One region of the Pseudomonas sp. LB3P31 genome, then DNA from elsewhere that is predicted to be linked to it. Evidence: riboswitches for the same ligand, from Rfam matches in the RefSeq annotation. Region 1 holds a riboswitch; each other region holds the start of a gene.
The links. A riboswitch is a leader RNA that binds a small molecule or an ion and turns the genes downstream of it on or off. The one in region 1 is predicted to bind cobalamin.
Positions count from the first base shown of each region.

Region 2: linked by a shared signal. The riboswitch ahead of ACYZTK_RS25625 (ABC transporter substrate-binding protein) and the one ahead of ACYZTK_RS02820 (CbtB domain-containing protein) in region 1 are both predicted to bind cobalamin.
Region 3: linked by a shared signal. The riboswitch ahead of cobO (cob(I)yrinic acid a,c-diamide adenosyltransferase) and the one ahead of ACYZTK_RS02820 (CbtB domain-containing protein) in region 1 are both predicted to bind cobalamin.

Region 1 covers NZ_CM142710.1:649,641-657,089, forward strand. Annotated here, with positions in the region: gene cobN (cobaltochelatase subunit CobN) at 1-3,683, opposite strand, end outside; gene cobW (cobalamin biosynthesis protein CobW) at 3,687-4,748, opposite strand; cobalamin riboswitch at 4,847-5,064, opposite strand; cobalamin riboswitch at 5,254-5,481, shown strand; gene ACYZTK_RS02820 (CbtB domain-containing protein) at 5,603-5,794, shown strand; gene ACYZTK_RS02825 (CbtA family protein) at 5,806-6,507, shown strand; gene ACYZTK_RS02830 (cobalamin biosynthesis protein) at 6,504-6,917, shown strand; gene cobM (precorrin-4 C(11)-methyltransferase) at 6,999-7,449, shown strand, end outside.
Region 2 covers NZ_CM142710.1:5,628,061-5,635,509, reverse strand. Annotated here, with positions in the region: gene ACYZTK_RS25640 (hypothetical protein) at 1-465, opposite strand, end outside; partial or broken gene ACYZTK_RS25635 (low affinity iron permease family protein) at 675-887, shown strand; gene ACYZTK_RS25630 (VOC family protein) at 1,003-1,404, opposite strand; cobalamin riboswitch at 1,593-1,787, shown strand; gene ACYZTK_RS25625 (ABC transporter substrate-binding protein) at 1,925-2,938, shown strand; gene ACYZTK_RS25620 (FecCD family ABC transporter permease) at 2,935-3,951, shown strand; gene ACYZTK_RS25615 (ABC transporter ATP-binding protein) at 3,948-4,721, shown strand; gene ACYZTK_RS25610 (polyamine ABC transporter substrate-binding protein) at 4,732-5,832, opposite strand; gene ACYZTK_RS25605 (carbon-nitrogen hydrolase family protein) at 5,915-6,727, opposite strand.
Region 3 covers NZ_CM142710.1:1,639,477-1,646,925, reverse strand. Annotated here, with positions in the region: gene ACYZTK_RS07380 (DUF2066 domain-containing protein) at 1-289, shown strand, start outside; gene ACYZTK_RS07375 (AI-2E family transporter) at 323-1,396, shown strand; gene hda (DnaA regulatory inactivator Hda) at 1,625-2,329, shown strand; gene ACYZTK_RS07365 (C40 family peptidase) at 2,543-3,184, shown strand; gene ACYZTK_RS07360 (C40 family peptidase) at 3,349-3,891, shown strand; gene ACYZTK_RS07355 (PQQ-dependent sugar dehydrogenase) at 4,457-5,770, opposite strand; cobalamin riboswitch at 5,900-6,133, shown strand; gene cobO (cob(I)yrinic acid a,c-diamide adenosyltransferase) at 6,215-6,826, shown strand; gene ACYZTK_RS07345 (cobyrinate a,c-diamide synthase) at 6,823-7,449, shown strand, end outside.

The DNA.
Region 1 (7,449 bases):
AACGCGTATTGGTGATCGTCAATCAGCTGCGTGGTGGCGTCGAAGGCAAACAGGTTGTCGACCGTCGCCGCCAATTCAAACGCACCTTTATAGCCGTGACGCTTCACCCCGTCGATCCACTTGGGGTTGGCCGCCCGCGAGCGAATCACCCGGTTGAGTTCTTCCTTGAGCGTGCGAATTTTCGGCAGGTCGGGCTGGCTGTGGTCGCCATGGTAACTGGCGGCCGCAGCACCGCTAAGGCTCTCGACGGCCGCCAGCATGCCGCCCTGGAACTGGTAGTAATCATTGGAATCGAGCAAGTCATGCTCGCGGTTGTCCTGGTTTTGCAGCACGGCCTGCACCTGGCTCAGGCGCTGGGCGAACTGCTCGCGGGCGGCCGTGCCTTCGTCGGCACCGCCATAGGCGTAGCCGCCCCAGTTCAGGTAAACCTCGGCCAGGTCCTCGCGACTTTGCCACAGGCGACCGTCGATGGCGCCCTGCACGCCTGCACCATAGGCGCCAGGTTTGGCGCCGAAAATTCGCCACCCGGCCTGACGCCGCGCCGCTTCTTCGTCGAGCCCGGATTGCAGCAACGCTGCGCGCTCGGCACGCACCTTGGCGGCCAGGGGATTGAGGTCATCTGGCTCTTCAAGTGCAGCAACCGCTTGCACCGCTGCATCGAACAGGCGGATCAGGTTGGCAAACGCGTCGCGGAAGAAACCCGACACGCGCAAGGTCACGTCGACGCGCGGACGGTCGAGCAGGCTCAGTGGCAAAATTTCGAAATCGTCAACCCGCTGGCTGCCGGTGGCCCACACCGGTCGCACACCCATCAATGCCATGGCCTGGGCGATATCGTCGCCGCCGGTGCGCATGGTCGCGGTGCCCCAGACTGACAGCCCGAGCTGGCGCAGATGGTCGCCATGGTCTTGCAGATGGCGTTCAAGAATCAGGTTGGCCGACTGGAAGCCGATACGCCAGGCGGTGGTGGTCGGCAGGTTGCGCACGTCCACCGAGTAGAAGTTGCGACCGGTGGGCAGCACGTCCAGGCGACCGCGACTGGGTGCACCGCTGGGGCCAGCGGGGACGAAACGACCGTTGAGGGCGTCGAGCAGACCGCGCATTTCCGCGGGGCCGCAGGCGTCCAGGCGCGGTGCGACTACCTCATGCAGATGGTCAAGAATGGCCCTCACTTCAGCCCAGCGCACATCCTGTAGGAGTGAGCCTGCTCGCGATGGCGGTGGATCAGTTGACATCAATGTTGAATGCTCGACCGCATCGCGAGCAGGCTCGCTCCCACAGGGTATTGGGTTGGCAGGAGGAGCGTTGACTGTCTGTGAGATCAGCTGCGTGGCGAACAACTCCAGGCGTTCGCGGGTATCGCCCGCCGTGCGCCAGGCTTCATCGTTAAGTGATTGCAGTTCAATGGGACGCGGTCCAACCCACGGCTCGGCCAGGGCACAATCCAGCGGATCGAAACCCAACCCAAACGCCTTGGCCAACGCCCGCAACAGACTCGACTGGGCACCGCGACCATCGCCGCGAGGAATGCGCAGCAACGCCAGCAAGGTGTCGATGCGCAACCGCCCACTCGGCGATTCGCCGAAAATATGCAGGCCGTCGCGGATCTGCGATTCCTTCAGGTCACACAGGTACGTGTCGAGGCGCGGCAGCCAGATGGCCGCATCGGCATCACTGTCCAGCTGTTCATCGAGCTGCAGCTCGCGGTCGATGTGGGTGTCGCGCACCAACTGCAGGATGTCGCGCTGCAGTTCCCGCGCCCGGCGCGGATCCAGCAACTGCGCTTCGTAGTATTCGTCGGCGAGCAATTCCAGGTTGCGCAGCGGCCCGTAGGTTTCGGCGCGGGTCAGCGGCGGCATCAGGTGATCGATGATCACCGCCTGGGTGCGTCGCTTGGCCTGGGCGCCCTCGCCCGGATCGTTGACGATAAACGGATAGATGTTCGGCAGCGGCCCCAGCAATGCATCCGGCCAGCAGTTCTGCGACAACCCGACGCCCTTGCCCGGCAGCCACTCGAGGTTGCCGTGCTTGCCGACATGAATCACCCCGTGAGCGCCATAACTGTTGCGCAGCCAGAAATAGAACGCGAGGTAACCGTGGGGCGGCACCAGGTCCGGGTCGTGGTACACCGCGCTAGGGTCGACCTGATAGCCTCGCGCCGGCTGAATGCCAACGAAGGTCAGGCCCAACCGCAGGCCAGCGATCATCATCCGCCCGCTGCGGAACATCGGATCGCCCTCCGGCGCGCCCCAACGCTCCTGCACGGCTTGCCGATTGGCCTCGGGCAGCGCGTTGAACATCAGCAGATAGTCATCCAGCCCCAGACTCTGCTGGCACGGACGCTGGTCAATAGTCTCGAGGTCGTTGCTGACGCCGCCGAGCAGTTGCTGGATCAGCGCGGTGCCGCTCAGTGGCAACTCCGCGGGCAGTGGATAACCTTGCTGCTGCAGGCCACGCAGGATATTCAGCGCAGCCGCTGGCGTATCGAGCCCGACCCCATTACCGATGCGACCGTCCCGGGTCGGGTAGTTGGCAAGAATCAGCGCGATGCGTTTTTCAGCGTTGGGCACTCGGGCCAGATCGATCCAGCGGCGCGCCAGTTCAGCGACGAAATCCATGCGTTCGGGCTGCGCGCGGTAGCAAACCACATCCGACTGGCTGCGCTCACTGCGCCACGCCAGGTCCTTGAAGCTGATCGGGCGGCTGATGATTCGCCCGTCCAGTTCCGGCAGCGCAATGTGCATCGCCAGGTCCCGGGGACCGAGGCCCTGCTCGCTGGCTTGCCAACTGGCCTGGTTGTCCTGGGCACAGATAGCCTGAATCACCGGAATGTCGCGGCGAAACGGTCGCAGATGCGGTGCTTCAGGACTGGACTGGGCGAATCCGGAGGTGTTGAGGATCACGCCCGCGCCGACCTCATCCAGCCAGTCCTCGACCACCGACAGGCAGCCGGGCTCTTTCAGGCTGGCCACCGCGATCGGCAACGGGTTCAAACCCGCTGCCTGCAGGCGCTGGCAGAAAACATCGATGAACGCGGTGTTGGCCGCCTGTAAATGCGAGCGGTAGAACAGCACGGCTGCCACGGGTTGAGCGGCCTGCCAGTCGGCTTGCCAATCGCCCAGCACCGCCGGACTTTTGCGCGGATGGTAGAGCGCCGTGCGCGGCAAGGTCTGCGGCTCGCCCCACGAGTAATCGCGACCCAGCCAGCGACTGGCCAGGCAGCGGAAAAAATCCAGAGCATTGCCCAGCCCGCCCTGGCGCAGAAACTGCCAGAGCCGGTCGCGGTCGTTCGCCCCTACTGTGCTCAGGTCGCTGAGTTCCGGGTCGGGGCGATCATCGCCGGGCACCAGGATCAGTTGCACGCCGCGCTCGGACAATTGCACCAGGCGCTCGACGCCATAGCGCCAATAGCCGATGCCGCCGTGCAGAGAGATCAGGATCACCTTGGCGTGGCGCAGCACCTCGTCGACGTAAAGGTCGACCGAAGCGTGGTTCTGCACCTGCATCGGGTTGGCCAGGCGCACGCTCGGGTAATCGTCGGGCAGTTGCTGTGCGGCCTCGGCAAGCAGCGCCAGGCTCGAATCGCCGCTGCACAGGATCACCAGTTCGGCGGGGGTCTGTCCAAGGTCGGCAATGTTGTCATCCGAGACGAATCCGCCGGGCTGGGTCCTGAGCAGGTGCATGGCTTACACGCTGAGCGCGGCGCGCAGCTGCGCTTCAAGTTGCACGGCGTCCAGTTCCTGGCCGATCAGCACCAGGCGCGTGGTGCGCGCTTCGTCGGCGCCCCACTGGCGGTCGAAGTGCTTGTCGAAACGTGTGCCCACGCCCTGGATCAGCAGGCGCATCGGCTTGTTCGGGATCGCCGCAAAGCCTTTGACGCGCAGGATGCCGTGCTTGACGACCAGTTGGGTCAATGCGTCCAGCAGCAGGCTTTCGTCGGCTTGCGGCAGTTCGATGGAAATCGAATCGAAGGCATCATGATCGTGATCGTCTTCACCTTCGTGGTGGTGATCATGATGACTGTGGCGACCGTCAATGTGCTCCTCGGAACCGGCACCGAGGCCGATCAACACGTCCAGTGGCACGCGACCACTGCTGGCTTCGATGACCTTGACCGCCGGTGGCAATTCCTCGGCGACTTCCAGGCGCACCCGGGCCAGGTCTTCCGGGCTGATCAGGTCGGACTTGTTGAGGATGACCAGGTCGGCGCTGGCCAATTGGTCAGCGAACAGTTCGTGCAGTGGCGATTCGTGATCCAGGTTCGGATCAAGCTTGCGCTGGGCGTCGACCTGGTCCGGGAACGCGGCGAAAGTGCCCGCCGCGACCGCCGGGCTGTCGACCACGGTGATCACCGCATCTACCGTGCAGGCGCTGCGGATTTCCGGCCACTGGAAGGCTTGGACCAGGGGCTTTGGCAGGGCCAGGCCGGAGGTTTCGATCAGGATGTGGTCGAGGTCGCCGCGACGGGCCACCAGTTCGCGCATCACCGGGAAGAATTCTTCCTGGACGGTGCAGCACAGGCAACCGTTGGCCAGTTCGTAGACGCGGCCGTTGGCCTCTTCTTCAGTGCAACCGATGGAGCACTGCTTGAGGATCTCGCCGTCGATACCCAGCTCGCCAAATTCGTTGACGATGACCGCGATACGGCGGCCCTGGGCGTTGTCGAGCATGTGCCGCAGCAAGGTGGTCTTGCCCGAGCCGAGGAAGCCGGTAACGATGGTGACGGGGAGTTTGGCCAGTGTTTTCATCGGATGCCCTTTGGCAAGGTGGCGGGCATACGGGACGACAATCGCTGCGACAGGCGCGCGCGGGAGAGTTCGCCACCGGATCACCCCGCCCGGTTGTAGTGAGAATCTGTGTCGAGGCAGGTCTCCTGGCTGACGGCGTGCGAGGCCCAGGGCCTGGCATTCACTGCGCCTTCCCGCTCACCCTCGATAGACGCAGGGTTTGCAGTGGCGTGGCAGCGAACATCACCGTTCACAGTTGCGGGGGCAGCCGCGGCATTGACCGCGTTCCCTTCTTAGCTTCGGCCAACGCCGAAGAACCTCGAAAGCGCAAGGCTACGCATGGTCTTGGGGCGGGTCAATGCTCCTGCGTCGCGCCGCTCCCTGTAGGAGCTGCCGAAGGCTGCGATCTCTTGATCTGGCTCTGAAAAAACAAGATCAAAAGATCGCAGCCTTCGGCAGCTCCTACAGAAGCAGTTCGCCAATTGAGAACCCTTGCCAATTGACGCCAAACCCCCGCCCATGCTCTCCTACGCAACTTGTTACGGGTGCCCTTCACAGGGTGAAACGGGAAACCGGTGATTCATGTGCTTTACTCAAGCCCATGTCAGTCCGGTGCTGCCCCCGCAACGGTAAGCGAGCGAAGTGTCAGATCCACTGTGCCAGCAGTTCGGCATGGGAAGGCGACTCTTGCAGGTAACGGCGCAAGCCTGCACCCCTCGTGAGCCCGGAGACCGGCCCGCAACACCTGGCGAACTCAAGGTTCGCCCACTAACAAACCCGCGGTGGGCGGGCGCTGTTTGAGCTTCTGCGTGCCCGATTCGCAGGGGTTTTCCATGCGCTCTATTCACCCCGCTGACAGACCAGAGGGAAGCGCCATGTCGACCATCAGTACTACCGCTAGCCGTACCGCCAGCAGCACCACGACCCTGACTCAACGCCTGAGCGCCGCCGTACTGGCGTCGATCCTCGGCGCAGGCCTGGTGTATTTCGCCGGCTTCTCGCATATCGAAGCGGTGCACAATGCCGCGCACGATACCCGACACAGCTCCGCGTTCCCGTGCCACTGAGACCTGCCCAGATGATCAAGCGTATCGCGCAAACCGCAGGTTTCACTGGGCTGGTGGCCGCCCTGCTGCTGACCCTGCTGCAAAGTTTCTGGGTCTCGCCGCTGATTCTGCAGGCGGAAACCTACGAACAATCCGAGCCGGCCGCGGTGCAAGTCCACGAACACGCAACGGCCGCTGCCCACAGCCACGATGCCGAAGCCTGGGAGCCTGAAGACGGCTGGCAGCGCGTGCTGTCGACCACTGGCGGCAATCTGGTCGTCGCCGTCGGCTTCGCCCTGATGCTCGCGGGTCTCTATACCCTGCGCGCGCCCACCAGAACTTCCCAAGGCCTGCTCTGGGGCCTGGCCGGGTACGCGACCTTCGTGCTGGCGCCAACCCTTGGCCTGCCGCCTGAATTGCCAGGCACCGCAGCGGCTGATCTGGCCCAACGGCAGGTGTGGTGGATCGGTACCGCCGCGTCAACTGCGGTCGGCATCGCGCTGATCGTATTCAGCCGTCACTGGCTGATGAAAATCCTTGGCGTGGCGATTCTCGCCGTGCCGCACGTGATTGGCGCGCCGCAACCGGAAGTGCATTCGATGCTCGCGCCCGAGGCGCTGGAAAGCCAGTTCAAAATCGCTTCGCAGTTGACCAACGTGGCGTTCTGGCTGGCCCTGGGCCTGATCAGCGCCTGGTTGTTCCGCCGCAAAAATGCCGATCAATACCACGCATGACAGAAGCCGACAGGGCGCCGACGCTGGTCGTTGGCCTGGGCTGCCAACGCGGCTGCCCTGTCGGCACCCTACGCGCATTGCTTGATCAGGCACTCCAGGCGCACCAGATCGAACTGCACCAGGTCAAGGCGCTGGCCAGCATCGACCTGAAGCGCGAAGAGCCTGGCCTGATCGAGCTGGCCGAGCAGCTGGGGCTGGCGCTGCAGTTTTTCAGCAGTGAGCAGCTGGCCGGTTACCATGGCCAACTCAGTCATCACTCGGACATCGCTTTCGAACGCACCGGTTGTTATGGCATCGCCGAAAGCGCGGCGCTTGCGTTGGCCGAACAGCTGACCCAGACGCCGGCGAAACTGTTGATTTCACGACAAAAATACGCGCAGGCCACCCTCGCGTTAGCCTGCGCAGTTTAAAATCCCCGATAATCCCCTCTTCGATCATGAGCAATCTTCATCTGAAGCCTGCCCAAGCCCTTTTTCTGACAGGACACGACGATGACCGTCTATTTCATTGGCGCAGGCCCCGGCGACCCGGAACTGATCACCGTCAAAGGCCAGCGTCTGATTCGCAGCTGCGCGGTAATCATCTATGCCGGCTCCCTGGTGCCCGCTGCTGTGCTGGACGGTCATCAGGCCGAGCTGGTGGTCAACAGCGCCGAGCTGCACCTGGAACAGATCATCGAGTTGATCAAGATTGCACATGCCAATGGCCAGGATGTGGCACGGGTGCATTCCGGGGATCCGAGCCTGTATGGCGCCATCGGCGAGCAGATTCGTTACCTGCGCGAGCTGGGCATTGCGTTTGAGATCATCCCTGGGGTCACGGCCACGGCGGCCTGCGCCGCGCTGCTGGGCGCTGAACTGACACTGCCGGATGTGTCCCAGAGCGTGATCCTGACCCGTTATGCCGACAAGACTGCCATGCCGGCGGGCGAAGAACTGGCCA
Region 2 (7,449 bases), 860 kb from region 1:
GCTGCCGCCTGCGGGGTTTTTATCCGGGCTGGCAGTGTAGGCGGCCGTGGTGCCCGCCTTGAGGAATCGCGACAGGCCGAAGCCCAGCGCGACGCTGCCGGCGAGGAAAAGCGCGGGATTGTTGCGCGCCAGGTCGGCGGCGTCATGCAGCAACTGCTCGGCGCTTTTGCCGCGCAGATTGCCGGCCAGCCCGGTCATGGATTCCGCCATGTCGGCCAGGTAGTCGGACATACCCAGGGTGTCCTTGTCCTCGATTTCCGAGACAAAGGATTTGGCCCCTTTGGCCAACGCTTCGATCTGGTCGGCTGCGGTATCACGGTACTGCCCGAACTGCGCATCCGCTTGCTGTCTGGCGTCGCCGATCGCCTCGGTGACGCCCTCCTTCAAATGTTGAAAATCGGCCTCCGGTTTGCCGGAGCCCTGATGATCGTTCTGACCTTCAGTCCTGCTGTCTGGAATATTCATGACGTCCCTCGCCTTTCAAAAAGTGCGTTATCGGGTTCGCCACGACGTATTCGCAGCCCCCCTCAGTTCAGATGACGGAGGTGCATTAACAGGAGTTCCAACAAAATGATGAGCGACGCAATGCGCCCGGATGACTGAACAAGCGGTCTGAAAGGCGCATAAATAAAAAGAATTTAGAGGAATACCCGCGGTCTACGCCTGACTTCCCAATCGTGACCTTCTTAATGGTGTTCCTGATCCAGAACACCCAGAACCGCGACAACGACATTTTGCATCTGAAGATCGATGAGCTGATCCGCGCCACCAAGGAAGCGCAGAATGCGACCTTGTCGCTGGACAAGATGGGCACTCGGGAGCTTAGGAAGTTGCGCAAGCATTACAGCTCGCTGGGGGATGTGGAGGCGATTCAGCTGGATGATTGATCACGGCTGATGTAGCTATCGCGAGCAGGCTCACTCCTACAGGGATTTGGGCCAGGCACAGGTATCGGGCACACCAACGATCCCCTGTAGGAGTGAGCCTGCTCGCGATTGGTTGTCACTCCAACCCATCCGCATGCACAAAGCACAACTTATTGCCCTCCGGATCCCGGCAGTACGCGCCGAAATAATCCGGCGAGTAATGCGCGCGTATCCCGGGGGCGCCCTCATCTGTCGCTCCCCCGGCAATCGCCGCAGACCAGGCGGCCTGCACCTGATCGCGCGAGCGACAGGCAAAGCTGACCTGGGTGCCATTGCCCCAGTTGGCAGGTAACCCGTTGTAGGGCAGCTGGATGAAAAACTGTGGCCAGCTCTTGCCCGGATACTGCCAGCCCGAACCGGGCGGGCCGCCGTCGTTTTCGTCGGGCATGCGCTCCAGGCCCAGGGGTTGCAGGACTGCGTCGTAGAAGGTGGTCATGGCGACGAGATCGCGGGCGCCGATGATGATGTGGCTGAACATGGGGGCTCCTGGGATGGGCTGTTTTTGGGGATCGCGTTCAGTGTGATTAGCTTAGAGGCAAGATCAAAAGATCGCAGCCTCGTTGCACTCGTCAGCTCCTACGGGGGGACGGGACACGTTGCGGTCGCCGCTGCCGGCGATTTTGAGTGGGGGCGCGATCACACAGATTCCCCAAGTACCACCTGATCGACTACCATGCCGCCGCCGGTTTCCACATGGGATTAATAGGGAATCCGTGATGCTCTCGCAGCATCAAACGGAACTGCCCCCGCAACTGTAGGTGCTGAGCCTGCTCCACGACTGCCACTGGGATTTTTCCCGGGAAGGCCGGAGCCAGGTGATGACGCGCCAGTCAGGAGACCTGCCGGCCAAGCAAATTACTAACCGGCGGGGTGTCCGGGGAGGACATCCTTGCCGCGCGCGTCACCTTGGTGACAGGCCTTGCACTGCCCCGGCGGCAGCGTTCGATGATGTGTTTCCAGACCCTGCTACGTGTACGGTTGTTTCTGGAGATCGCCTCATGCTGCTGCCTCGCTTCGCTGCCCTCATCACTGGCCTCGGCCTGTGCGCCCTCGCCCAGGCGACACCGACCCCATATCCCCTGACGGTAGAAAACTGCGGCAGCACGCTGACCTTCCAGCATGCCCCTGCCCGGGCCGTGACCATCGGCCAGGCCGGCACGGAAATGCTCTACGCCATGGGCCTGAGCGACCGGCTGGTGGGAACTTCGCTATGGTTCAACGATGTGCTGGGCCGCTACCAGAGCGAGAACGACCGGATCGAACGCCTGGCCGACAACGAGCCGAGTTTTGAAGCGGTCATTGGCAAGCGCCCTGAGCTGGTGGCCGTCGAGCTGGAGTGGATGGTCGGCCCGCAAGGTGCGGTCGGCACCCGCGAGCAGTTTGATGAGCTGAATATTCCGACCTATCTGATGCCTTCCGACTGCGAAGCCAAGGACAATCTGGTCGGGGCCGACGGCACCCGCCTGGAAGCGTTCCGCATCGACAGCCTGTACAAGAGCGTCCACCAGCTGGCAGAAATCTTCGATGTGCAGGAGCGTGGCCAGCAGTTGACGGCCGAGCTGAAGGCGAGCCTGGCGAAGTCGATTGCCTTGGTCCAGTACAAGGACCTCAAGCACACCAGCGCGCTGTTCTGGTTCTCCAGCGCCAGCCTCGATATCGACCCCTACGTCGCCGGCCACAAGGGCATTCCCGACTTCATGCTCAACACCCTGGGCGTGCGCAACGTGGTGCAGTCCGATGAAGAATGGCCAACGGTGGGCTGGGAAACCATCGCCAAGGCCAACCCGACATTCCTGGTGATTGCCCGCATGGACCGTCGCCGGTTTCCCGCCGACGATCATGAAAAGAAACTGGCGTTCCTGCGCAGCGATCCGGTGACCCGCAACATGGACGCGGTGAAAAACAACCGCATCATCATCCTCGACGCGATGGCGATGCAGGCCAGCCTGCGGATGTTCGATGGCCTGGAAACCCTGGCCACCGCGATCAATGGCTACGACCTGCCAAAATGACCAGGTCGCTGATTCGCACGCTGTTGGCCTTCATGACCTTGCTCTTGGCAGTGGTCGCCGGCGTGGCCATTGGTGAAACGCCGATCGAGCCGGGCGTGGTGTTCAAGGTATTGGCCAACAAATTGTGGGCGGCCGGTCATGTGCTCGACCCGATCGACGAGGGCATCGTCTGGAACTACCGTCTGACCCGGGCGCTGGTGGCCGCGGCGTGTGGTGCGGGGCTGGCAACCTGCGGGGTGATCCTGCAGTCGCTGCTGCGCAATCCATTGGCAGACCCCTACTTGCTGGGCATTTCTGCCGGGGCATCCACGGGTGCGGTGCTGGTGGCGCTGCTGGGTGTGGGCGCCGGGGCGATTTCATTGTCCGTCGGGGCCTTTGCCGGAGCCGTCGCGGCCTTTGTCCTGGTGATTCTGCTGGCGCGGGTCAGCGGTTCGTCCAGTGGCACCGGGCAGATCATTCTGGCGGGCATTGCCGGCTCGCAGCTGTTCAACGCGCTTACGGCATTTCTGATCACTAAATCCGCCAGTTCCGAACAGGCGCGCGGCATCCTGTTCTGGTTGCTGGGCAACCTCAGCGGGGTGCGCTGGCCGTCAGTGTGGTTGTCGGTGCCCGTGGCCCTGTTCGGCCTCGCGGTGTGCCTGTGGCACCGGCGGGCGCTGGACGCTTTCACCTTCGGGGTCGACTCTGCGGCGTCCCTCGGCATTCCGGTGCGGCGGGTCCAGATAGTGCTGGTGGGCTGCGCAGCGCTGGTGACCGCGGTGATGGTGTCGATCGTCGGCTCCATCGGCTTTGTCGGGCTGGTGATTCCCCATGCCGTGCGCCTGTTGCTCGGCACCCGCCATGCGCGACTGCTGCCTGCCAGTGCACTGGGTGGCGCGCTGTTCCTGATTGCGGCTGATGTGTTGTCGCGCACGTTGATCAAGGGCCAGGTGATTCCGGTCGGGGTGATCACCGCATTGGTGGGCGCGCCGGTGTTTGCGTTGATCCTGGTCGGGCGGAGGAATGCGCGATGACGCCTGACGAGGTTGTACTGAGCTGTGCTGGGCTGGGCTTCAACGTGCGCGAGGCGCAGCTGCTGCATGAGGTCGATTTGCAGATTCACCGCGGGGAAACCCTGGGCATCGTCGGGCCGAACGGGTCTGGCAAATCCACTTTGCTGAAGTTGCTTGCCGGGGTGCGCGAGCCTTCCAGGGGCGAGGTGTTGCTGGGTGAGGCGCGCCTCAAGGAGCTGCCGCGCCGAACGATCGCGCAAACCCTGGCGGTGGTCGAACAGCAGGCCGATACCGACGACGCGATCAGCGTGCTGGACGCTGTTTCATTGGGCCGCACGCCCTGGCTGTCAGCGTTGCGCCCGTGGTCGCGGGAGGACGCGCAGATCGTCCGGCAGGCGCTGGTGGACGTCGACGCGGCGCACTTGAAAACCCGCACCTGGCGCGGCCTCTCCGGGGGTGAGCGCCAGCGCGTGCACATCGCCCGGGCGCTCGCCCAGCGACCGCAAATCCTGCTGCTGGATGAGCCCACCAATCACCTCGACATTCAGCATCAGCTGTCTATCTTGCAGGTGGTGCAAGCGCTGCCGGTGACGACGGTGATTGCCCTGCACGACCTCAACCAGGCCCTCACCTGCGATCGCCTCGTCGTGTTGGAACGGGGTCGGCTGGTAGCGCTGGGCGAGCCGCTGGAGGTGCTCACTCCCAAGCGCCTGCAGGACACCTTCGGCGTGCAGGCGCATTACCTGGTCGACCCGTTCGATGGCGCGCAGATCCTGCGGTTTCGCGGTTGAACTGCAGCCATCAGGTTCCACTTTTGACCTTGGTCCAGACCCGGGTGCGGATGCGCTCGGTCTTCAGTGGCAGCGGTTGTCCGGGGAACAACGTGGCCAGGGTCGCGGCCGACGGATAGGCGCCAGGGTTGTTGCGCAGCACCTCATCGACCAGCGGCGTCGCGCTCTTGTTGGCGTTGGGGTAGCCCAGGTAGTTCGAGCTTTTGGCAATCACCTCGGGACGCAGCATGTAGTTGATGAAACGCATACCCTGGGGCAAGTGAGGCGCATCCTTGAGCAGCACCAGGTTCTCCACCCACACCGACGAACCCTCTTTGGGAATGCGATAGACCAACTGGCGCCCGTTGCCCGCCTTTGCCACCGCCACCTGGGCGTCATGCACCCCGCCAGACCAGGCGACCACCGCGCAGATATTGCCGTTGGCCAGGTCGGTGATGAACTTTGAAGAGTCGAAGTAGGTGATGTACGGGCGGATCTTCAGCAACAGCGCCTCGGCCTTGCGATAGTCTTCCGGGTTCTGGCTGTCAGGCGGCAAGCCCAGGTAGTGCAAGGCGATGGGGATGATCTCGCCCGGGGAGTCGAGCATCGCCACGCCGCACTGGGCCAGCTTGGCGATGTTTTCTTCCTTGAAGATCAGGTCCCAGGAATCCACCGGGGCGTCCGCGCCCAGCACTTTTTTGATCTGTTCCACGTCATAGCCGATGCCGGTGGTGCCCCACAGGTACGGGATCGCGTACCGATTGCCCGGGTCGTTGATCGCCACCTTGGCGAGGATTTCGGGGTCCAGATTGGCGCGGTTGCTCAACTGGCTGGTGTCCAGCTCCTGCAGCACCCCGGCCTTGATCAGATTGGGCAATACGTCCGCCGTGACCACCACCACGTCGTAGCCGGTCCGCCCGACCATCAGCTTGCTCTGCATGACTTCGGAGCTGTCAAAGGTATCGAGCACCATGGAGATGCCGCTGTCCTTCTGGAATTCCTTGGGCGCGTCGGGAGCGATGAAGTCGTACCAGTTGTAGAGATTCACGCTCGGGGCATCGGCCCAGCTCGTACCCAGGTTCGAACCGCAGAGCAGAACCAGGCCAACGTGCAGCAATCGCTTGAAATTCATGAGGTGCTCCTGGCTGATCTGTCCTCGAAAAAACACATCAGCAGCTGTCATTGTTTTTATCGTTGAGCTTCGAATCCGCTGTCTAGGGGATCAACCATTCGCGACGACCGTCCGGGTGTTCGAGCAGCTCGCCTGGCAGGCCAAAACGCTTTTCCGTGTGGTAGTCGTACAGCGCGCGGGCCGCAGCAATTCGCGCCATGTCCAGCTCCACCACCTGGCGGCATTCCTGCGCGCCGGCTTCCAGCAGGCGCTGGCCGAAGGGGTCGACCACGGTGCTGCCACCGGCATAGGTTTCGCCATCGCCCTCACCCACCCGGTTGACCATGACCGCAAACACCTGGTTTTCCTGAGCCCTGGCTGCCACCGCAGTGTGATGCACCGGACCGTACGGATGCATGTTGCCGTCGCTGATCAGGATCAGCTGCGCGCCCAGTTCAGCCAGGGCCCGGGCGCTTTCCGGGAACTCGATGTCGTAGCAGATCAGCAGCCCCACGCGCACGCCGCGCCATTGCACCGTGGCGTAGCGGTCACCCGGCAGCACCAGGCCCGGCTCTGACACCCACAGGTGCGTCTTGCGATACCGCAACGCGATGCCTTGCGGGGTGATGAACAACAGGGTGTTGTAGAACTGCTCGCCATCGCGCTCGATCAGCCCCACGACCACCGCGATATCCTGCTCGCGGGCAGCCTGGCAGACCGCCTGGACGCTCGGCCCGGTCAGCGGCTCGGCCAGTGCGGCAATGTTGTCGCGATCGAGAAAGCCGGTGATCTGCGACTCGGGAAAGATCACGATATCGCTGTCGGGCGCACAGGCGGCAATCGCGTCCAGGGTGCGCTGCAGGTTGTGGGCGACATCGCCATCGCGACCCGCCAGCTGTATGAGTTCAAGCTTCATTGTCAGACCTTTGAGGTGAAGTACGTCCCGGCCAGGAAACGGATGACTTTTGCCTGAGGCCAGGCAAGTATGCGGATCGGCAAAAAAATTCCTATCACGCTGAGTGAGTAACCCCAGGGGGTAGACGATGGGCTTGACCCTTGTGCGGACAACTCTGGTCCAATGTAGGAGTGAGCCTGCTCGCGATTGCGGTGGGTCAGCTGACACAAATATTGGATGTGCCGGCCTCATCGCGAGCAGGCTCACTCCTACAGGGAATGTGCGATGGGCGCGGGAGTGGGATGTTTCCGAGACTGGTGTAGGAATTGTTTAGGCTAGCGTTGCTGGGTGACCGGGAAATTTCGGGTCTTGGCCAGCCGCTGGGTAGTTGGTTTAGAGTATTGGCGAGTAGTGTTTACTGGGTGTTAGCGGATAAATGGTCGATTTGATCTGTCGTGAATCTGGAAGCCAGTAACGGCTTGTTTAATTGCCCTGCAGATTACTTCCTGAAAGCTACAGTGCATTGCGCCGTTGCCTACAAGTACGCCAGAATCCGCCGGCTTGTGCGGCCTGGGGTCGGTCGGTAACTTCAGTCGGGTCACTGATTCGCAGTGATCGGGTTTAGTCGCCCGGATAGTTCCCTACGGTTGCACCCCTGTCATCCAGTCAGGTATCTGCCTGCACTTGATGGTGGCTGTGCGCATGGCGTCTTCGGGCGCGCCGGGTTTGGGTACTTTACCGGT
Region 3 (7,449 bases), 990 kb from region 1:
GCAATTACTTGAAGTCCAGGGCATGAACCTGGAGCGTTATGCCGCACTCGGGCGGCTGCTGGAACCCTTTGGCATGCGCTTGCAGAGTGTGAATGGCGACCGGATTCTCTATCGAGTCCGTGGCAGTGCCGAGCAATTGAAAGCGCAGTTGTCCCTGGCCAAGTTGCAGGAGTTGCCGGCAGGTGAGGCGCCCGCGCCGGTGCCACCGGTACAGCCGGCAGCCGATGGTGCGGCGCCTGCGATAGCGCCAACTCCGGCCCCGGTTCCGCAGTTACGTTTTCGCTGGTAGTTTTTCTTTCCTTATATAAAGCAGGAGTGGTTCATGGCCGATACGCGGCGTTGGTTCTGGTTGGGTGGGATAGTCCTGCTCTGCGCGTTTGTCTGGCTGTTGCATCCGATCCTGACGCCGTTTCTGGTGGCGTTGCTCCTGGCCTATCTGTTCGACCCGTTGGTGGATCGACTGGAGAAGGCCGGGCTATCGCGGACTTGGGGCGTGGTCGCGGTGTTTGCGCTGTTCACGTTGATTTTCACCACGCTGCTGCTGGTGTTGGTGCCGATGCTGGCCAAGCAATTGTTCCGCCTGTATGAACTGGCGCCACAGATGCTCGATTGGCTGCAGCACACCGCATTGCCGTGGGCGCAGTCGAAGTTCGGCCTGTCGGATGGCTTCTGGAAGTTTGACAAGCTCAAGGCCGCGATCAGCGAGCATATGGGTCAGACCACCGACATAGTAGGCGTGGTCCTGAGCCAGGCGACTGCTTCCAGCCTGGCGTTGATCGGATTGCTGGCGAATCTGGTGCTGATCCCGGTGGTGAGCTTCTACCTGCTGCGGGACTGGGACGTGATGATGGCCAAGATCCGCAGCCTGTTGCCCCGGGATCGTGAAGAACGCATCGTCAGTCTGGCCGGTGAATGCCATGAAGTGCTCGGTGCATTTGTGCGCGGGCAGTTGCTGGTCATGGTGGCGCTGGGTGTTATCTACGCGGCGGGTCTCATGCTCGTCGGGCTCGAGCTGGGGCTGTTGATTGGCCTGATCGCCGGGCTGGCGGCCATCGTGCCTTACATGGGCTTCGTGATCGGTATCGGTGCGGCGTTGATCGCTGGGCTATTCCAGTTCGGTGGCGACCTGTACCCGATGGTCGGCATCGTTGCCGTGTTCATGGTGGGCCAGGCCCTGGAAGGCATGGTGCTGACACCGTTGCTGGTGGGAGACCGGATCGGCTTGCACCCGGTGGCGGTGATATTCGCCATTCTGGCCGGCGGCGAGCTGTTCGGGTTTACCGGTATCCTGCTGGCATTGCCGGTCGCTGCGGTGATCATGGTGCTGCTGCGGCACATGCATGATTTGTACAAGGATTCGGAGATCTACAGCGGCGAGGATGAGCCCGAGCTTTAGGGCCTCTTTTAGAATGTCATCAGCCGCCCGGTCCCGTGCCGGGCGGTGTATTTCTCGCTTACAGCATTCGCCTACGCTGTCCGCAAATCTGTCACAAAACCAGCCTGTTAACGCAAACCTTTGATTTTGCTTGTGGTCTGTCGCATTGTGCGGTCAGCCTCACGGGTATAAACTTCGCAAACTTTACACAGAGGCCACTAACGGTTCCGTCGGAACTGTTCAGTCAGGATGAAACCGATTCAGCTGCCCCTAGGTGTGCGTCTGCGTGATGACGCCACCTTTATCAACTACTACCCAGGCGCCAATGCCGCTGCACTCGGCTATGTCGAGCGGCTCTGCGAAGCCGACGCCGGCTGGACCGAAAGCCTGATCTACCTGTGGGGCAAGGACGGCGTAGGGCGTACGCACCTGTTGCAGGCCGCCTGCCTGCGCTTCGAACAGCTGGGCGAGCCGGCGGTGTACCTGCCATTGGCCGAACTGCTGGATCGTGGCATCGCAATTCTCGACAACCTCGAACAATACGAACTGGTCTGTCTGGATGACTTGCAGGCAGTGGCCGGGCGTGCCGATTGGGAAGAGGCGCTGTTCCATCTGTTCAATCGCCTGCGCGACAGCGGCCGGCGTTTGCTGATCGCCGCTTCGACTTCCCCGCGGGAGCTGCCGGTGAAGTTGGCGGACCTCAAGTCACGACTCACCCTGGCGCTGATTTTCCAGATGCGCCCACTGTCCGACGAAGACAAATTGCGCGCGCTGCAATTGCGCGCGTCCCGTCGCGGCCTGCACCTGACTGATGAAGTGGGGCACTTTATCCTGACTCGCGGAACTCGCAGCATGAGTGCGCTGTTTGAACTGCTTGAGCAGCTGGACCAGGCGTCGCTGCAAGCTCAACGCAAGCTGACGATTCCGTTTCTGAAAGAGACTTTGGGCTGGTAAAGCCCAGGTCCTACAGGCGTTTTGCCATATTTCAGACGGCAAAAAATCCGCTTTCCTACAGGGTGCAGGCTGCGCAAGTGTCTAAATGGGGCATTAGCGCTTAGATGAAATCGCGAAACCGAAAAGTCACATAAAGTTCGATTGAATTTGCAAATGAGGATGATAGCGGGCATAGTCTCGGCTTCTTTACACCTATCAGCCACGGTCGTGCCCATGCTAAATCGCTTCGCACCCCTCGTGCCTCTCGCACTCGTTACCCTGTTGTTCGGCTGCGCCGCTCACTCTCCAGTCTCCGAGCCAGCGCCCCAGCAACCGGTTAAATCCTCCGTTACCGCCCAGTCCTCTTCCGTTCGTTATCTGGAATCTCCCTTCCAGGAAGAGTCGGCTACCGAAAAACAACTGGCCAGCTTCGCTGGCGGCAAGTCGTACCAGCTGCCAGTTCTGGCAGACAGCATTCTTGAACGTGGCATGTCCCTGATCGGTACCCGTTACCGTTTTGGTGGTACCTCTGAAGCCGGTTTTGATTGCAGCGGTTTCATCGGCTACCTGTTCCGTGAAGAGGCTGGCATGAATCTGCCGCGTTCGACTCGGGAAATGATCAACGTGGATGCGCCGCTGGTGTCTCGCGGTAATCTCAAGCCAGGTGACCTGCTGTTCTTCGCTACCAATGGTCGTCGCGGTCGCGTCAGCCATGCCGGCATCTACCTGGGCGATGACCAGTTCATCCACTCCAGCAGCAGCCGCAGCGGTGGAGTTCGGGTCGATAGCCTGGGCGACAGCTACTGGAGCAAAACCTTCATTGAGGCCAAGCGGGCGCTTGCGATGGCGCCGACCATAGTCACTGCTCGCAAGTAAGCCTACAGTTTGTAAGGCGAACTTAAAGTCTTACTTGAAGTTTGCCGTATAGCGTCTAGAATCCTGATCTATTATTGATGGCTAACCGCCTGCGCACTGCGCCGGCGGTTTTCTTTTCTGCCCCCCGGTAGAATTAGCCCCAGCCAGATCAGGGTGTTCTGTAAATGAAGACGTCGGCCCGCCTTGTACTCTTGATCGCCGCAGCGCTGCTCAGCGCCTGTGCCAGCCGCACTCCGCCGCCCGCTCCGGCGCCGGTGATTCGCGCTCCCCTGGTTTTTGGTCCTGCCCAACCGTTTTCGCCTGAAGCTGAAGATGTGCTTTTTCGCGCGTTGGGTTTGGTCGGTACGCCTTATCGTTGGGGTGGCAACACGCCGGACTCCGGGTTTGATTGCAGTGGGTTGATTGGCTACGTTTACCGCGATGTCGCCGGGATTACGCTGCCGCGCACTACCCGCGAGATGATCGGGATGCAGGCGGCCAGTGTGGGCAAGGAGGGGTTGCAGACGGGGGACCTGATTTTCTTTGCCACTAATGGTGGGTCGCAGGTCAGTCATGCCGGGATTTATGTGGGCGAGGGGCGGTTTGTGCATGCTCCTGCGACTGGGGGGACGGTCAAGCTTGATAGTCTTTCGAAGGCTTATTGGCAGAAGGCTTATTTGAGTGCGAAACGGGTGTTGCAGCCGGAGCATTTGGCGCGGAATCCTTGATCGGGGTGTACGGCGAGGCACACCCGTAGGAGCTGTCGAGTGAAACGAGGCTGCGATCTTTTGATCTTGCTTGTTTTGTGTACATATCCATTGCTGCGGTAACGGCCGGTAATGGTTTCGCCCTTACGGCGAGTCACTTTTGGCAAACGCCCCAAAAGTAACCAAAAGGTCTATGCCCCACCACTCGGCACCTCGCCTAGGCTCGGTGTGCCCTCACTCCGGCATTGCTCCGCGGGCCCGCCGCGATGGCCCATCCATGGGCCAGCGCGGCTAAACCGGCATCCTTGCCGGTTTACCCGCTACGCAATACCTGCGTTCGGCCAGCGTGGTTAACGGGGCGCCTCAGATCAAAATCAAAAGCCTTGCCGTGGCGGCCTTCGGGCCGACCAAGGCATCAAGCCGGCGCGCTGCGCTGGTTTGGTCGTGCACATTTCTGACTTTTAAATGAGGATCTATGGGTGGTGATACCTGTGGGAGCAAAGCTTGCTCGCGATGGCGTCATGTCTGTCGACATCAATGTTGAATCCATCGCGAGCAAGCTTTGCTCCCACAGTCCCTGCTGTATCTATTTAGTTGCCGAAACCCGCCACACCTTGTTCCCCACATCATCCGCCACCAGCAAATCCCCCTGCTGATCAATCACCACACCCACCGGCCTGCCCATGGCCTTTTCGTCTTTGTTAAGGAACCCGGTCAGCACATCAATCGGCTGACCGGTCGGTTTGCCGGCGCTGAATGGCACAAAAATCACCTTGTAGCCACTGTGCGGTTTGCGGTTCCACGAGCCGTGCTGGCCAATGAACACGCCTTCCTTGAATTGCGCAGGCAAGGTGTTGCCTTCGGCGAATGTCAGGCCGAGCGAGGCGGTGTGCGGGCCTACTGCGTAGTCCGGGGCGATGGCCTTGGCGACCAGGTCGGGGTTTTGCGGCTCGACGCGCACGTCCACATGTTGGCCGTAGTAACTGAACGGCCAGCCATAGAAGGCGCCGTCCTTGACCGAGGTGATGTAGTCCGGCACCAGGTCGCTGCCGATTTCGTCACGCTCGTTGACCGCGGTCCACAGCGCACCGCTCTGGGGTTCCCAGGCCATGCCGTTGGGGTTGCGCAGGCCGGAGGCGAAGATTCGGTGATTGCCGGTGGCGCGGTCCACTTCCCAGATCGCCGCGCGGCCTTCTTCCTTGTCCATGCCGTTTTCTGCGACGTTACTGTTCGAGCCGACAGTGACGTACAGCTTGCTGCCGTCTTTGCTGGCGATAACGTTCTTGGTCCAGTGGTGATTCAGCGTGCCGCCTGGCAGGTCGACTACCTTGATCGGTTGCGACTTGATCGATGTATCGCCGGTTTCATAATGGAAGCGCAGCAGTCGATCGGTGTCGGCGACGTACAGATCATTGCCCACCAGGGTCATGCCAAACGGCGAATTGAGATTTTCCAGGAACACCGTGCGGGTTTCGGCGATACCGTCGTGATCTTTATCGCGCAGCAGAGTGATGCGGTTCGGGCTGGGGACGCCGGCGCCGGCGCGGCCCATGACTTTCTTCATGACCCAGCCCTTGATGCCTTTGCCGTCGTCGGGTTTGGGCGGGGCGTTGGTTTCGGCCACCAGCACGTCACCATTGGGCAGCACGTAAAGCCAGCGCGGGTGATCGAGGCCTTCGGCAAACGCAGCCACCTGGGTTCCAGTGGCGGCAGTCGGTTTGGCGCCGTCCGGCCAGCCGATTGCCGGGGCGATGTTCACCGTCGGCATCAGGGTCTTGTTCGGTTCTGGCAGTTTGGGTGACGGACCGGTGCCGTCGGAGACTTGCAGGCTGGAAGTTTCACCGCAGGCGGCGAGTCCTCCGGCTAACGCGACAACGAAAACGAGTTGGGACTTGCGCATGCTGACCTTCCCTATGAATGCAGTGACCTGTTCAGTAGAGAAGCGCAAATGCGCGATGGTTCAACGGTGCGACAGCAAATCAGCCGTTGAAGCCGCTCTTTAATTGACGCTCCACCCCCAACCCTCTAACCTTCGCGGCTTGTTTCAGGTGCCCTGTGACGTTGTCGACAGGGTGAAACAGGGAAGCCGGTGAGTGATCATCTCCATGGAGGACCGATCACGATCCCGGCGCTGCCCCCGCAACGGTAAATGAGTGAAGACTGCGCCGAGTGCCACTGTGTCGAGCGATCGATATGGGAAGGCGCGCAGTCCGGCCTGCAGCCGCTCATGAGCCCGGAGACCGGCCTGATCCATCCAGCGGCATCACGGTGGGCGATGCCAGGCTTCTTGCCGTCTATTCTTGTGCCTGCCCGCCGTTATCCAGCCCCAACGGAGAGCTTCCCCATGTCTGATACCCCCGAGCGTGACGAACGCCACCTGGCGCGCATGTTGCGCAAAAAAGCCGTGATCGACGAACGCATCGCCAACTCCCCGAATGAATGCGGCTTGCTGCTGGTGCTTACCGGTAATGGCAAGGGCAAAAGCAGCTCGGCGTTCGGCATGCTCGCGCGGTCCATGGGCCATGGCATGCAGTGCGGCGTGGTGCAGTTCATCAAGGGGCGTAACAGCACCGGAGAAGAACTGTTCTTCAGGCGCTTTCCGGAGCAGGTGCGGTTCCACGTCATGGGCGAGGGCTTCACCTGGGAAACCCAGGACCGCCAGCGTGATATCGCCGCCGCCGAGGCCGCCTGGGCGGTGTCCCGCGAGTTGCTGCGCGACCCGTCGATCGGCCTGGTGGTGCTCGATGAGTTGAACATCGCCCTCAAGCACGGCTATCTCGATCTCGATCAGGTGCTCAGTGATCTGCAGGCCCGCCCGCCGATGCAGCACGTGGTGGTGACTGGCCGCGGAGCCAAGCCGGAGATGATTGAACTGGCCGATACCGTGACTGAAATGGGCGTGGTCAAACACGCGTTCCAGGCCGGGATCAAGGCGCAAAAAGGCGTTGAGTTGTGAGTCAGCCTCGGCATTGCCCGGCGGTACTGATTGCCGCGCCGGCCTCCGGTCAGGGCAAGACCACCGTGACCGCTGCGCTGGCCCGGTTGCATCGCAACCAGGGGCGCAAGGTGCGCGTATTCAAGTGCGGCCCGGACTTTCTCGACCCGATGATTCTCGAGCGCGCCAGTGGTGCGCCGGTCTATCAACTGGATATGTGGATGGTCGGCGAGCAGGACAGTCGTCGGCTGCTGTGGGAAGCCGCCGGCGAGGCGGACCTGATCCTGATTGAAGGGGTGATGGGGCTGTTCGACGGCACACCATCAAGTGCCGACCTGGCGCGGCATTTCGGCGTGCCGGTGCTGGCGGTGATCGACGGCACTGCCATGGCGCAGACCTTTGGCGCCCTGGCCCTGGGACTGGCGCGTTATCAGCCGGACTTGCCATTTGCCGGCGTGCTGGCCAACCGCGTAGGCACCTTGCGCCATGCGCAGCTGCTGGAAGGCAGCCTGACTGAAGGCTTGCGCTGGTACGGCGCACTGTCCCGGGAAACCGGGATCGAGCTGCCAAGTCGCCATCTCGGCCTGGTGCAAGCCAGTGAATTGAACGACCTCAACCTGCGCCTGGATGCAGCGGCGAATGCC